Regions from separate parts of the Ancylobacter sp. VNQ12 genome, predicted to be linked through region 2. Evidence: predicted binding sites of a transcription regulator. Region 2 holds the regulator's gene; the other holds the start of a gene.
What was found. The regulator LexA, encoded in region 2, represses DNA repair genes until DNA is damaged. The targets are predictions, from matches to a motif close to TGTTCNNNNTGTGTTCNG.
Positions count from the first base shown of each region.

Region 1 (5,071 bases), on a different contig from region 2:
GGCTTGTCAAGGAACGTCACATCGAAATCGATGACACCTGCGTCGGCCGGTCAGGCTGTCGGCGCGCCGAGGCCCTTCAGATAGACCAGGAATGCGGCCTCAAGCAGGTCTTCCGGAGGCATGGGCAGCTTGCGGCGCGAACCGTCCGAGCGGGCGAACAGCGAGGCGACGCCATGCGCCAGCGCCCAGGTGTGCAGTGCCACCATCAGCGCCGGCGGGCGGCCCTGCGCCGGCATGGCGGCGACCAGCACATCCGCAGCCTCGCGCAACACGCCGAAGGCGCGCTGGCCGGCCTGGTCGAGCGCGGGATGCGCCTCCGCCGACAGGCCGGATTCGAACATGGCGATGTATTCCGCCGCGTTCTGCCGGGCGAAGTCAAGATAGGCCCGCCCCATGCGCTCGAAGGCTTCGACCGGCGTCGGACGCCCCTCGTTCCAGCTTGCCTGCAGCGCCTTGGCGAAGCGCTCGAAGCTCTCCGCCGCCACGGCGGCGATCAACTCGTCGCGATCGCGGAAATGCCGATAGGGCGCGGCCGGGCTCACCCCGGCACGGCGCGCCGCCTCGGCGAAGGTGGCTCCGGCCGTGCCCTTCTCCGCGATCAGGTCGAGCGCGGCCTTCATCAGGGCCTCCCGCAGGTTGCCGTGATGGTAGCCGCGGGATTCGCCGCCGTTTCTGGTCCAGCTCATGTGAAAGGGGCTTACATTAGAGCCTGCGGGACGTCGAGTTATCTCTCCATCCTCTCCCCATCGGGGAGGGGGAGTTCTCCCCTCAGTCGCCCTCGTCGAACAGCGGAATCTGGTTGGCGCTGGACGGCACCGCCAGGCCCAGATGCTTGAAGGCATGGGCGGTGAGCACGCGCCCGCGCGGGGTGCGCTGCAGGAAGCCCTGCTGCACCAGATAGGGTTCGATGATCTCCTCGATCGCGTCACGCGGCTCGGACAACGCGGCGGCGATGGTCTCGACGCCCACTGGCCCACCACCATAATTCATCGCGATCACCGTGAGGTAGCGCCGGTCCATCTGGTCGAGACCGAGGCCGTCGACCTCAAGATGCGACAGCGCGTGGTCGGCCGCGGCGCGGTCGATGATGTCGCGCCCGCCGACGAGGGCGAAGTCGCGCACCCGGCGCAGCAGTCGGCCGGCAATGCGCGGCGTGCCGCGCGCCCGGCGGGCGATCTCGCGCGCGCCGTCCTTGGAAATCGGGATGTTCAGCACCCGCGCGCCGCGCGTAACCACCAGTTCCAGCTCGTCGACCGTATAGAAGTTCAGCCGGATCGGAATGCCGAAGCGGTCGCGCAGCGGCGTGGTCAGCAGCCCCGAGCGCGTCGTCGCTCCCACCAGGGTGAATTTGGACAGCTGGATCTTCACCGAGCGGGCGGCCGGCCCCTCGCCGATGATGAGATCGAGCTCGTAATCCTCCATCGCGGGATAGAGGATTTCCTCCACCGCCGGGTTGAGGCGATGGATCTCGTCGATGAACAGCACGTCGCGTTCTTCGAGATTGGTCAGCAGTGCCGCGAGGTCGCCGGCCTTGGCGATGACCGGACCGGAGGTGGAGCGGAAGCCGACGCCGAGCTCGCGCGCCACGATCTGCGCCAGCGTGGTCTTGCCCAGCCCCGGCGGGCCGACGAACAGCACATGGTCGAGCGCCTCGCCGCGCGTCTTGGCGGCGCGGATGAACACGTCGAGATTGGCCCGCGCCTGCTCCTGGCCGACGAATTCGGCCAGGTTCTGCGGACGCAGCGAGGCCTCGGTGAGGTCTTCCTCGCGCTTGTCCGGCGTGACGAGGCGCTTGCTGCTCATCGTCCCGCCTCCGGATCGCGCGGGAAGACGCCGCCGCCCGCCAGAAGCGTGGTGACGAACACGATGGCCGCCGCGAAGAGTGCCGCCAGCCGCGACGCCCGCTCATCGAAGATCGGCCGGTAATCGCCGAAATCGATCGACAGAGCGATGACGCCAAGCGGAAGCAGGGCGACGATCAGCACCGCGATCAGGATGAGCAGCTTGGAACGCGGGGTGAAAGACAGCGCGAAGGCGCAGATGCCCGCGCCGATTCCGCCCGGCACCACGGCAATCGCGGCATAGCCGGCCGAGGTGGCGCTATGCATCAGCCGCTCGATCGAGAGCACCGCAAGGATCGCCCCGCCATAGGCGAAGATCATCGCCGGTATGCGCGCCGGCCAGGGCCAGGGCCGGTTTTCGCCCTTGGCCCGCGCGGTGGTGAAGCGCAGCATCATCGCGCCAGTTCCTTCAGTCCGAGACGGATGAGCCGAGCGGTGTCCGCCCCCTCCCCCGCCTCGCGCAGCGCCGCCGCCACCGCCGCATTGGCCTGGATCTGCGCATAGCCGAGATTGACCAGCGCCGAGACCGCATCCGCCACCGGCGCGGGCGCCACCTTCTCCTCAAGCGCGGCGGTGAGCCCGGCCACCGCCGGATCGACGCTGCCGAAGGCCGGCGCCTTGTCCTTCAATTCGGTGACGATGCGCGAGGCGACCTTGGGTCCGACACCATTGGCCCGCGCCACCATCGCCTTGTCGCCCAGCGCCACCGCATTGGCGAGTTCCGAGGGCGAAAGGGTGGAGAGCACGTTCAGCGCCACCTTGGCGCCGACGCCCTGCACGTTCTGCAACAGCAGGAACCACGACTTCTCCGCCGGCGAGGTGAAGCCGTAGAGCCGGATCATATCCTCGCGCACGAAGGTCTCGATGAACAGCGTCGCCGCCTCGCCGGCCCTGGGCAGCGCCTGCAAGGTGCGGGCGGAGCAGTGCACGAGATAGCCGACGCCCTGCACGTCGAGGATCACATGGTCGTCGCCATAGCTGTCGACGAGGCCCTTCAGTTTGCCGATCACTGCGCTGCCACCCGTGCCCTAAGCGCCGCCATGCCCCTATGCTGGGCGTGGGTGACGGCGACCGCAAGCGCGTCCGCCGCATCGTCGGTGGTAAAGTCGGCCTGCGGCAGCAGCACCTTCATCATCATGCGGATCTGCCCCTTCTCGGCCCGTCCGGCGCCGACCACGGTCTTCTTGACCAGCAGCGCCGCATATTCGGAAACCGGCACCCCGGCCAGCGCCGGGGTCAGCATCACCACGCCCCTCGCCTGGCCGAGCTTCAGCGTCGAGGCCGGGTTCATGTTGACGAAGGTCTCCTCCACCGCCGCCTCATCCGGCAGATGCGCGCGCAGCACGCGCGCCAGCTCGTCGTGCAGCACGGCGAGGCGCACCGCCAGCGCCTCGTCCTCCGGCGGCATGACGGTGCCGCACGCGATGAAGGACAGCTTGGTGCCCATGGCCTCGATCACCCCCCAGCCGGTGCGGCGGAGGCCGGGATCGAGCCCGAGAATGCGAATCGGAGCGGAGGCCATGTCCTAGGGCGTAGCCGAACAAAGGACGAACGCCTAGTACGCAGGCCGTGTATCCGTCCCGGCTTCGCCACGGAGCGCGAACATGGTGAAGGAGGCGTTAACGCCCGCGACAACACCATGCGCATGTGTGCCAACCGCAACGCGGGCGTTCACGCGCCCGCCTTGCGCTCGCTGTCGAGGTCGGCCATGGCGAAGGCCGGATAGCGCTCGCCGGCCGCCGCGCCCTTCGGCACCGCCTGCTCGATGGCCGCGAGGTCGGCGGCGGTGAGGCGAGCCTCGGCCGCCCCCAGCGCCTCGTCGAGCCGGTCGCGGCGACGGGCGCCAACCAGCGGCACGATGTCCTTGCCCTGCGCCGCCACCCAGGCGATGGCCGCTTGCGCGACGGTGATCCCGCGCGCTTCCGCAACCTTGCGCAGCGCCTCGACGAGGGCGAGGTTCGCCTGCGCATTCTCGCCCTGGAAGCGCGGGCTCATGGCGCGGAAGTCGCCCGGCGCCTGCGTGCCGGCGAAATGGCCGCTGATCAGCCCGCGCGAGAGCACGCCATAGGCGGTGACGCCGATGCCCAGTTCCCGCAGCACGGGCAGGATCTCGTCCTCGATGCCGCGCGAGACCAGCGAATATTCGATCTGCAAGTCGCAGATTGCGTGCACGGCGGCGGCGCGGCGGATGGTGTCGACGCCCACCTCGGACAGGCCGATATGCCTGATGTAGCCGGCCTTCACCAGGTCGGCGAGAGTGCCGATCACCTCCTCGACGTCGGTGCCGGCGGGAAGCCGCGAGGGGCGGTAGATGTCGATGACGTCGACCCGCAGCTTCTGCAGCGACTGCGCCAGCGCGTTGCGGATCGCGGCGGGACGCAGGTCGTAGCCGCCCCAGCCGCCGGCGGGATCGCGCAGCGCGCCGAACTTGACGCTGATCTGGTAGGCATCGCGCGGCACCTCGCGCAGCGCGTCGCCGATCAGGATTTCATTGTGGCCGGCACCGTAGAAGTCGCCGGTATCGATCAGCGTCATGCCGGCATCGAGCGCGGCGTGCAGGGTGGCGAGGCTCTCCACGCGGTCGGCCGGCCCATACATGCCGGACATGCCCATGGCACCGAGGCCGAAGGCGGAGACCTCCGGACCGGTGGCGCCGAGGCGGGTGCGCGCGAGCGTGGTGCGGGACGCGGTCATGTCTGCCCTCCATTGGGAAACGCCGGGCTGCCCGGCGGCTGGGGAAGATATGACGCGAAAGCCGACGTTCGATAATATGGCCATATCGAAACAAACTGTTCGGCTATTCGTACAATGAGCACGCCCGACCTCTCGCTGCTCGACAGCTTCGTCGCCGTCGCCCGTCATCGCAGCTTCCGCCGCGCGGCGCTGGAACGCGGCGTCTCGGCCTCGACGCTCAGCGAGGCGCTGCGGCGGCTGGAGGCGCAGCTCGGCGTGCGGCTGATGAACCGCACCACCCGCAGCGTGACCCTGACCGAGCCGGGGCGGAAGCTGCTCGACCGACTTACGCCTATGCTGGCCGATCTCGGCGAGGCGCTGGACGAGGTGAACAGCTTCCGCGACACCCCGACCGGCACGCTGCGGCTCAATGTGCCGGCGCCGGTGGCCCGGCTGGTGCTGGCGCCCATGCTCGCCGACTTCTTCGCCACCCATCCCGGCCTGACGCTGGAGGTGCATCTGGACGAGCGGCTGATCGATGTCATCGAGGCCGGCTT
Region 1 is NZ_JBMSDU010000008.1:52,916-57,986, forward strand. It holds gene ACO2RV_RS12910 (TetR/AcrR family transcriptional regulator) at 51-686, opposite strand; gene ruvB (Holliday junction branch migration DNA helicase RuvB) at 769-1,803, opposite strand; gene ACO2RV_RS12920 (hypothetical protein) at 1,800-2,237, opposite strand; gene ruvA (Holliday junction branch migration protein RuvA) at 2,234-2,851, opposite strand; gene ruvC (crossover junction endodeoxyribonuclease RuvC) at 2,848-3,363, opposite strand; gene ACO2RV_RS12935 (aldo/keto reductase) at 3,513-4,535, opposite strand; gene ACO2RV_RS12940 (LysR substrate-binding domain-containing protein) at 4,650-5,071, shown strand, end outside.
Region 1: a site for LexA is predicted at 3,378-3,395, ahead of ruvC (crossover junction endodeoxyribonuclease RuvC). Genes of this name have one in related genera too.

Region 2 (5,071 bases):
TAAGCGTCGCGCTGGTCGCGACCTGCCTGCTGCGCACGCGCCTGCTGCTCGTCGCGCCGCTCTCTTTCGCCGTCGCGCTGTGGCTCTATCTGGAGATGCCGCGGCCCGATGTGCTCATCGACCGCGAGGGCCGCACCGTGGCGGTGCGCGGCGCGGACGGACGACTCGCGGTGATGGGGGATCGGAGCGCGGGGTTGGCGGGCCGCTTCGTCGTCGAGCAGTGGCTGAGCGCTGAGGGCGAGCGTAGCCGCGCCGGCGCGCCGGATGTCGTTGCTGCGGCGGCCTGTGATCCGCTCGGCTGTACGCTGCGCGATCGCCAAGGAGGAATCGTCGCGTTGTCGCGCGATCCGGCGTCGCTGGAGGAGGACTGCCGGCGCGCCAGGCTGCTGATCACGCGCAACGCGCCGCCGGCGGAATGTGCCGCGACGGTGATCCGCATCGATCCACGGCAGACGCCGGAGGCAATGGCCGCATTTCTCGCTAGTGATCGCTCGGGCGGGTGGCGACTAGTCACTGCGCGCGGCGACCGCGCACGTCCGTGGGAGGCTGCAGGCAGCGCCACCGGCGGGGCACAGCCACACCATCTGCCGATCAACAGCGGCGCAACCCGTCGCTTCTCGCAGACGGATCCGATAGACGAACCCGACGTGCGACCGTGATCCGGTGCGTCAGTAGCGCCGGAACAGCCCGACCAGTCTACCCTGGATGCGCACGCGGTCGGGGCCGAAGATGCGGGTCTCATAGGCCGGATTGGCCGCCTCGAGCGCGATGGAGGCACCCTTGCGGCGCAGGCGCTTCAGCGTGGCTTCCTCGTCGTCGATCAGGGCGACGACGATCTCGCCATTGTTGGCGGTGTCGCCCTTGCGGATCAGGGCAAGGTCGCCGTCGAAGATGCCAGCCTCGATCATCGAATCGCCGCGTACTTCGAGCGCGAAATGCTCGCCGCCCGACAGCATCTCCGGCGGCATGCTGATCGTGTTGTCGCGCGACTGGATCGCGGCGATGGGCGATCCGGCGGCGATGCGGCCGACCAGCGGGATCGGAACCGCGCGCCGCGAATCGTCCTCGACCGGCGGGCGGGCGAGGCGTGCCGGCGTGCCCTCGATAACGCTGGGCGAGAAGCCGCGGGCCCGCGCCGGCTGCGCGTCCTCCGGCAGGCGAAGCACCTCCAGGGCCCGCGCTCGGTTGGGCAGGCGGCGAATGAATCCGCGTTCCTCCAGCGCTGTAATCAGGCGATGAATGCCGGACTTCGACCTCAGGTCCAGAGCGTCCTTCATCTCCTCGAACGACGGCGGAACACCGTCGCGCTTGAGGCGTTCGTCGATGAAGAGCAGCAGCTCATGCTGTTTGCGGGTGAGCATCGATCTCGATCCGTCCTCAGGCGGAAAAGGAAACAAATCACGAACAAACACTATCCGTTCTTTTTGTGTTCCACAATGGGTAAAGGGCGACCTAACGCGATCGCCACTGAACGCAATCAATGAACGATGTATGCAATGACTTCCAATCTGCCTAAGTGGTATGCATAGTTCGAATATGCTCCACGGAAGGTAAGGCCCTTGATCGGAACCGTTGCTGAACTCATTGCCGCTCATCGCTCCGGCCGCGTTCGCCCCGCAGAGACGCTCGCGCGCTGCTTTTCGCTGATCGAGCGTCACGGCGATCCGGCAATCTTCACCAGCCTTGCGACACGCGAGTATCTGGCGGCGGCGCTGAAGGCGCTCGAGGGGGCCGATCCGGCACATCTGCCGCTCTATGGCGTGCCTTTCGCGGTGAAGGACAATATCGACGTCGCCGGGCTGCCGACGACCTGCGGCTGCCCGGACTACGCCTATCTCGCCACACGCGACGCGGCGAGCGTCTCCCGTCTGCGCCGGGCCGGCGCCATCGTCATCGGCAAGACCAATCTCGACCAGTTCGCCACTGGCCTCAACGGCACGCGCTCGCCCTATGGCACGCCGCGCAATGCCGTGCGGGGCGATCTCGTGCCCGGCGGTTCGAGTTCCGGCTCGGCGGTTGCAGTGGCGGCGGGCCTGGTGCCGCTGGCACTCGGTACGGATACGGCAGGTTCCGGCCGCGTGCCGGCCGGGCTCAATAACATTGTAGGTCTCAAGCCGAGCGTCGGGCTGGTCTCGGCTGGCGGCGTGGTGCCGGCCTGCCGCTCGCTCGACTGCGTGTCGGTCTTCGCGCTGACGGTGGAGGATGCGTTCCTCGCCACCCGGCTGATGGCAGCGCCGGACGAGGCGGACCCGTTCTCGCGTGCCCTGCCGGTCGGCAGTCTCGGCGGGTTTCCCACGCGGCCGCGCATCGCCGTGCCGCGCGCGCAGGATCGCACCAGCTTCGGTGACCGGCTGGCGGAGGCTGCCTTCCGCGCCGCGATCGTGCGCACGGAAGCGCTCGGCGCTACCGTCACCGAGATCGACATGGAGCCGTTCTTCGAGACGGCGCGGCTGCTCTATGAAGGGCCGTGGGTGGCCGAACGGTTCGCGGCGGTGGGGGCCTTCCTCGAGGCGCGCCCGGAAGCGTTCCATCCGGTGGTTCGCGCCATCATCGAGCAGGGGCGGGGCCTCACCGCAGTCGACGCCTTTCGCGGCCAGTATCGGCTGGCTGAGCTGCGCGCGCTGGCGCGCGAGGTGCTGGCGGGTTTCGACGCGTTGATGGTGCCGACCATGCCGACCGTCTACACGGTCGAGGAGATGCTGCAGGAGCCGGTGCGCTTCAACAGCAATCTCGGACTGTATACGAATTTCGTGAACCTGCTCGACATGTGCGGGATCGCGGTGCCGTCAGAAATCCGCACGGACGGGGCGCCGGCGGGCGTCACGCTGCTGGCCCCGGCGGGCCGCGACGCGCATCTGGCCTCGCTCGGCGCCGCCTTCCATGCCGCTACGGGGCTGACGCTCGGGGCGACGGGCGCGCCGCAGCCGGCCCCGCATGGCCTCGCCCAGAGGCCGGCGCCGGGCTTCTGCGAGGTGGCCCTGTTCGGCGCCCATCTCTCCGGCCTGCCGCTGAACGGCGATCTGGTCGAAGCCGGAGGGGTCTTCGTGCGTCGTACGCGCACGAGCGCGGACTATCGACTCTATCTTCTGCCGGAGGGGCGGGTTCGCCGTCCCGGCCTGCTGCGTGGCCGTCCGGGCTCGGGCGCGCCGATCGACTGCGAGATATGGGCGCTGCCGGCGGCCGCGTTCGGCCGCCTCGTCGCCGGCATTCCAGCCCCCCTCGGCGTCGGCACGGTGATCCTCGAGGACGGCACTGACGTGAAGGGCTTCCTCATGGAGGCGGCGGCTGTCGAGACCGCACGCGACATCACGGTCTTCGGCGGATGGCGCAATTTCCTTGCGGACGAGGCCGCGCGCCGGGCGGGCAATGCCGTCGCGGCTGGTTGATATTTCGATTTAATTATGTTGAATAAGATATTGATTTATATCGTCTGGGCGTATTGCTCATAAGCATCGTGCACGATGGCGATGTGGCTGCGCATGCTCTGCGCGGCGCCGTCGCGGTCGCCGCGCAGTATGGCCGTCACGACCCGCTCATGCTCGATATGCGAGAGGGCCAGACGACCCAGGGCGCGGAACTGCGCGCGCCGGAACGGCGACAGCCGCCGTCGCGTCCCGACGGTCAGCTCGATCAGATAGTCGTTGTGGCTGCCGGCATAGATCGAGGCGTGAAACTGCTCGTTGGCCTCGCGATAGGCGGCGAAGTCGCCGAGGCGCATCAGCTCGCCCATGGCGGCGTGGAGTTCCTCAAGCCGCCGGCGCTCGGTCGGTGTCATCTGCAGCGCGGAGAGACCGGCGCAGAGCGCTTCCAGCTCGGCCATGACGTCGAACATGTTCTGTAGCCGCTCGACGCTCGGGCGGGCGACGATAGCGCCGCGATGCGGGCGGCTGTCGACCAGGCCGGAGGCGGCGAGCTCACGGATCGCTTCGCGCACCGGCGTGCGCGACACGCCGAAGCGGGCGGCGAGCAGAGTTTCGTCCAGCGTCGTTCCGGGCGGCAACTTGCCACGGGTGATCTCGTCCGCCAGTTGCAGGCGGAGCTCCTCGGCCCGCGTCACGCGGCGGCCGGTCCCGGAGGGACGGCTGTCGGAGGGCCGGATGGGCAGCACTGACATGGACGGAACTACCGGAAGGAGCGAGTCGCGGCAGTGAAAATACCGCGCTGGCCCGTGTTTATCACGGGTGAGCGGGACACCGCTGCGCTGTTTTTCAACCGGTGGGCTCGTCGATCAGGCTCACATGGGCGGCGACGACTTTCCAGCCCTGCGGCGTGCGCATCCATGTCTGCATCTGCCGCCCGACCTTGCCGGGCGTCGTGGCGCGGCGGAACAGGGTGGAGGCGACGGCGAAGTCGCGGCCATAAGTGGTGATCTGCGTGCCGTCGAGGCTGCGTGCGAGGCCGGCCGGCGAGCGGGCGGCGCGGAAGGCGCGGATCGCCTCGATGCCGTAGAGGTTCTCGCCTCCGCCATAGCGCAGCGTCGTCGGATGATCCCAGAACAGCGCATCGAGCCCGGCGACGTCGTTGCCGACCAGCGCCTGCTCGTAGCGGGCGAAGGCGGCTTCCACCTCGGCCAGCACGTCGGGAAGATTGATGTCCATCGGCTCGCGTTCCCCCTGAACCCGCTGCCAGCACACAGGGACCGGCGCCGCCGGTCAATCCTCCAGCGGGAGAATCTCGCAAGGCTCGCCTGCGACGGCCGCCGGCGCATGAGGCTGGCGCACCAGCAGCACATCGGCGCGGGCGAGAACGGAGAGCATGGAACTGTCCTGTACCGGCAGGGGGCGCACGACGGGGAGCCCGCCCTCGTACCCGACGGTCTCGGCGCGCTGGAAGTCCATGCGCATCTCGTTCGCCTTCACGTCGGCGCCGAGGATGGCCGGGCGCAGCGGCACGCGGGGAGGAATGTCGAGCCCTTGCAGGGCCTTGATCAGCGGCACGAGATAAACCAGCGCGCACACATGCGCCGATACGGGGTTACCGGGCAGGCCGAGAACATGAGTCGGTCCCGTGCCGCCTTCCGAGCGGCCGAACATCAGTGGCTTGCCCGGCCTCAGAGCGATCCTGTGCACGG
Region 2 is NZ_JBMSDU010000006.1:24,249-29,319, forward strand. It holds gene ACO2RV_RS10490 (ComEC/Rec2 family competence protein) at 1-659, shown strand, start outside; gene lexA (transcriptional repressor LexA) at 669-1,361, opposite strand; gene atzF (allophanate hydrolase) at 1,560-3,386, shown strand; gene ACO2RV_RS10505 (GntR family transcriptional regulator) at 3,422-4,114, opposite strand; gene hpxZ (oxalurate catabolism protein HpxZ) at 4,209-4,598, opposite strand; gene glp (gephyrin-like molybdotransferase Glp) at 4,653-5,071, opposite strand, start outside.